DNA from 2 places in the Bacillus basilensis genome. Region 1 is predicted to be linked to the other one. Evidence: riboswitches for the same ligand, from Rfam matches in the RefSeq annotation. Region 1 holds a riboswitch; the other holds the start of a gene.

Region 1 (2,207 bases):
TTCGGAATACGCTACACAGAGTCAGATACACCATTAACTCTTGAGACATATGTGCGAGCTGTAACAAGTGCAGTGAGAGAACAATTTACAGTATATAATTATCCATTGCCAGAAATATGGGTTGAGCCAGGCCGTAGTATTGTAGGCGATGCTGGAACGACAATTTATACAGTCGGATCTGTGAAAGACATTCCTGGTATTCGGAAATATGTATCAGTGGATGGTGGGATGACTGATAATTTAAGACCAGCTTTATATAACGCTCGTTATGAAGCTATGTTAGCAAATCGAGGGAATGATGAGAATGAGGAAATCGTTTCGATTGCTGGGAAGTGCTGTGAGAGTGGAGATATGTTGATTTGGGACATTACTCTACCGAAAGTTGCTTCTGCCGATTTATTAGCAGTTTCTTGTACGGGAGCATATGGGTATTCAATGGCAAATAATTATAACCGTATTCGAAGACCAGCCGTCGTCTTTGCAAAAGGTGGAACATCGCAAATTGTTGTAGAGCGCGAAACATATGAAAATATTATTGGGAACGATCGCATACGTATTAAAGAACTTGTTTAAATGGGGAAAAGGAGTTGTTCGGATGGGCAATTCCTTTTTTATAAAATAAAATAATTAAAATATATCGGAAAACTAGGATTGAAAAAAATCAGAATTGTGATAAAATACAAATACAAAGCTTATCAAGAGAAGCGGAGGGAACTGGCCCGACGAAGCTCGGCAACCTGCTTATAGAAAGCAAGGTGCTAAATCCAGCAAAATGGAATCCATTTTGAAAGATAAGGTAAAATATATTACCGAACAGTCTTTTCGAAATGGGAAAGATTTTTTTTATGAATAAAAAGGGGGGCTGTTCGCGTGAGTGTACGGGAACATTATGAGGAAGTATCTGAAAAAATTCAAGCGATGCTTGCTGATATGAAATATGGTTCAATTACAATTGTTGTGCAAGATGGAAAAGTCATTCAATTAGAAAAAAGTGAAAAAGTACGTTTAAAGTAAAAAAGCGCTGACTAGAAAAACTAGAGGCGGTTTTAACCTATTTTATTAGGTTAAAACCGTCTTTTTGCTTTTACAGGGGGAAAAAACATGTTGACGTATGAAACGTGGGAAGAAAATGCTGTTTCATTTTCAGAAGAAGATGAAACGAAAGGCGCGCTGTCAGTATTAAGTTGGGCTTATAAAGAGTATAAAGATGAAATTGTATACGCATGTAGCTTTGGAGTGGAAAGTATGGTATTACTGCATCTTATAAACCAAGTAAATCCATCTGCTAAAGTTGTATTTTTGGATACAAACGTACATTTTCAAGAAACGTATGAATTAATTCAAAAAGTGCGGGAACGATTTCCTTCATTGAATATTATAGAAAAACAGCCAAAACTTACACTTGATGAACAAGCAAAATTGCATGGTGATAGGCTGTGGGAAAACAATCCCAATCTTTGTTGTAAGATTAGAAAAGTTTTACCTTTAGAAGAATCATTGGCAAATGAAAAAGCGTGGATATCAGGATTGAGAAGGGAACAATCAGAAAACCGTAAGCATACAAGGTTTATAAATCACGATCATCGCTTTCAATCTATTAAAGTTTGTCCGCTCATTCATTGGACGTGGAAAGAGGTATGGCGATATGTATACAAACATAGCTTGCCGTATAACCCATTGCATGATATTGGATATCCAAGTATTGGGTGTGAGAAGTGTACGCTGCCTGTAGGAGAGGGTGGCGATTCGAGAGATGGTAGATGGGCTGGGAAAGTGAAAACAGAATGTGGCCTTCATTACCAATAAGATGAATTTGAAAATAAAGCTAAGAGAGGGTATAGAAAATGAGTACAGTAAACGAATTAATAAATCGAATAGACGAGACATACGACGTATCACAAATTGAAAAAGAAATTCAACTAGATAACATTGCTTTAAGTGATTTAGAGCTATTAGCGACAGGGGGATATAGCCCGCTTACTGGTTTTTTAGGAAAGAAAGATTATGATTCGGTTGTAGAAACGCTTCGTTTAGCAAATGGGAGCGTTTGGAGTATACCAATTACATTACCAGTCACAGAAGAAGTTGCAGAGACTCTAAAAGCTGGAGAGGAAGTAAAACTTGTTAACGGTGGAAATGTATATGGTGTTATTCAAATAGAAGATGTTTTTGTGCCTGATAAGGAAAAAGAAGCGTTATTAGTGTAT
Region 2 (2,207 bases), on a different contig from region 1:
TTGTTGTCCCCATAATTACTGGATAATCCCGGTTAAAAATACTATCTACAAAATATTTTCCGAGACCGGGAATTGCAAAGATTTTTTCAATAATGAAAGTTCCTGTTAAAAGCCCAGCCATTAACGGTCCAACAAACGTTAGTACTGGAACAATTGCATTTCGAAGGGCATGCCTTATAATAATCTTCTTAATTGGTATACCTTTCGCTCTTGCTAATTTAATATAATCACTCTGCAAAACTTCAATCATATTAGAACGAACAAATCTTGTAATCACTGCGATTGGACCTAGCGCCAATGCGAAAGATGGTAATACCGTATGTTCAAATGTTCCCCAAGAGGCTACTGGTAAGAGCTCAAATTGAATAGCGAATACTTGTATGAATAGCGGTGCTAAAATAAAACTTGGAATAGAAATACCGAGAATCGCAAGTAAACTCACACTATAATCAATTACTCTCCCGTGATAGAGAGCAGCAAATGTACCTGCAGCAATTCCGACTAATAGTGAAATAATAAGTGCTTGTAAACCGATAATTGCTGATGGACCAAATCCTGTCGTTATAATTTCTGATACACCTTGCCCCGTCGATTGAACGGATTCACCAAAATCAAAATGAACTACACCTTCTAGATACGCAACATATTGATTCCATAACGGTTCATCAAGGTGGTACTTCGCTCTCATATTCTGCACAACTTCCGCTGGAAAGATCTTTGCATCTGATGAAAATGGATCGCCTGGAATAATGTGCATAATCAAAAATGTTACTGTTGTAATGATCCATAGTGTAAACACCATAACTGATAGTTTTTTAACAAAATACACTCCAATAACCTCCTAAACACATGAATTTACTTTGTTTTATTAACGTATTTTTCCCATTACTCCCTTTTTCCTTTTTAGAATACAAAAAGCCTTGATCTTAAAAAAAATAAGATCAAGGCTTAATAAACAAAGGCCCATCACTTATCTTTCAAGACTTGCTTGCTGGAATTAGCACGGTGTTCATCTTACAGAACCCGCTGCTGAGGTGTCATAGGGCCAGTCCCTCTACCTCTCTGGATAAGTAAATTGCTATATTATTATTTGGTTCAAATTGTATATTTTGAATTATAATTCTGAAAAAATGAAAAGTCAATTAGATTGGATATATTTAGAAAAATCAGTTTTCGATAGCGTCATTTATCTAAATTACAATTTTTCGCTTATACTAAAAAGAAATCATATGAAAGGAGTTATATGATGGATCCCTTACTGCTTGCTACTATAGGATTACCATTAACAATCGTTATACTTGTCATCATCGGCTTCTATAAACTCTTTATTAAAAAGAAACATATCACTTCTTTTTATACCCCCTTCGATAATATTACCGGACAAACAATTTCCGAATTTCACGAAGAGCAGAAGGTATTAGTATCTGAAGATGAAGACGGCGATGGTAAGAAGAAAAAATAACCTTGCACAGGCAAGGTTATTTTTTCGTTTCTGCTTGGAAACGTTTATAGTATGTCGATGCTGTTGCAAAGTTAATTTCTATATCACGAATCAACGATGAATCTTCTTCTTTAGCCAGCTTCTGTAATTTTTTCATCGCTTGTTCCGATTCATTCAAGAAACCAATATATACCTCATGTTCTTGCTCTTTCGACTTCGGAACACGAATTTCTTTACGTATATGATCAATACCTTCTAACATGTTCGTTGTTACCTTCTGCACATCTTCTTTATATGCAGCATTTGTTATTTCCTTACCGCCCTTTTCTTTTGCAACTTCAAATAACTGCAGTGCTTTATTAATTTCTTTATTCATTTTCAAATCATATTTTTCATGTACTGCACGGTATTCTTTCATCTCTTCCGTTTGCTCAGTAGACTGCTCTACCTTTTCTTTCGGTTCTTTCGTATCTTTACTTCCATTACATCCTGCTAGAAGGATCATACTTCCCATTACAGCAATACCCAAAACCTTCTTCATCTCGAATTCTCCTTTTATCTACAGCTACTACTCATTATAGTTTCTTTTATCTCCACTTGTTATTATACCGAGAACACCCTACTTTTTACACTTAAGACGACATCGTAATATATATACCAACATGTTTGTCACAGTATCGTCACTTTATACAAATAACTTTTGCACTGCTTTACTACCTCACCTTACAAAACTGTAAGCACACATAAAGAACAAACCATGCTAGAC

Evidence for each region. Region 1 has a riboswitch for S-adenosylmethionine ahead of ACQVV1_RS12580 (YezD family protein). Riboswitches for the same ligand answer to the same signal wherever they lie in the genome.
Region 2: it holds a riboswitch for S-adenosylmethionine, as region 1 does, so the genes downstream of both, ACQVV1_RS15460 (ABC transporter permease) here and ACQVV1_RS12580 (YezD family protein) in region 1, are expected to answer to the same signal.

Annotation. Positions count from the first base shown of each region.
Region 1 is NZ_JBNTQO010000005.1:124,009-126,215, forward strand. It holds gene lysA (diaminopimelate decarboxylase) at 1-573, shown strand, start outside; SAM riboswitch class I at 690-798, shown strand; gene ACQVV1_RS12580 (YezD family protein) at 871-1,014, shown strand; gene ACQVV1_RS12585 (phosphoadenylyl-sulfate reductase) at 1,102-1,806, shown strand; gene sat (sulfate adenylyltransferase) at 1,845-2,207, shown strand, end outside.
Region 2 is NZ_JBNTQO010000006.1:264,665-266,871, forward strand. It holds gene ACQVV1_RS15460 (ABC transporter permease) at 1-829, opposite strand, end outside; SAM riboswitch class I at 968-1,073, opposite strand; gene ACQVV1_RS15465 (DUF3951 domain-containing protein) at 1,247-1,462, shown strand; gene ACQVV1_RS15470 (hypothetical protein) at 1,479-1,982, opposite strand.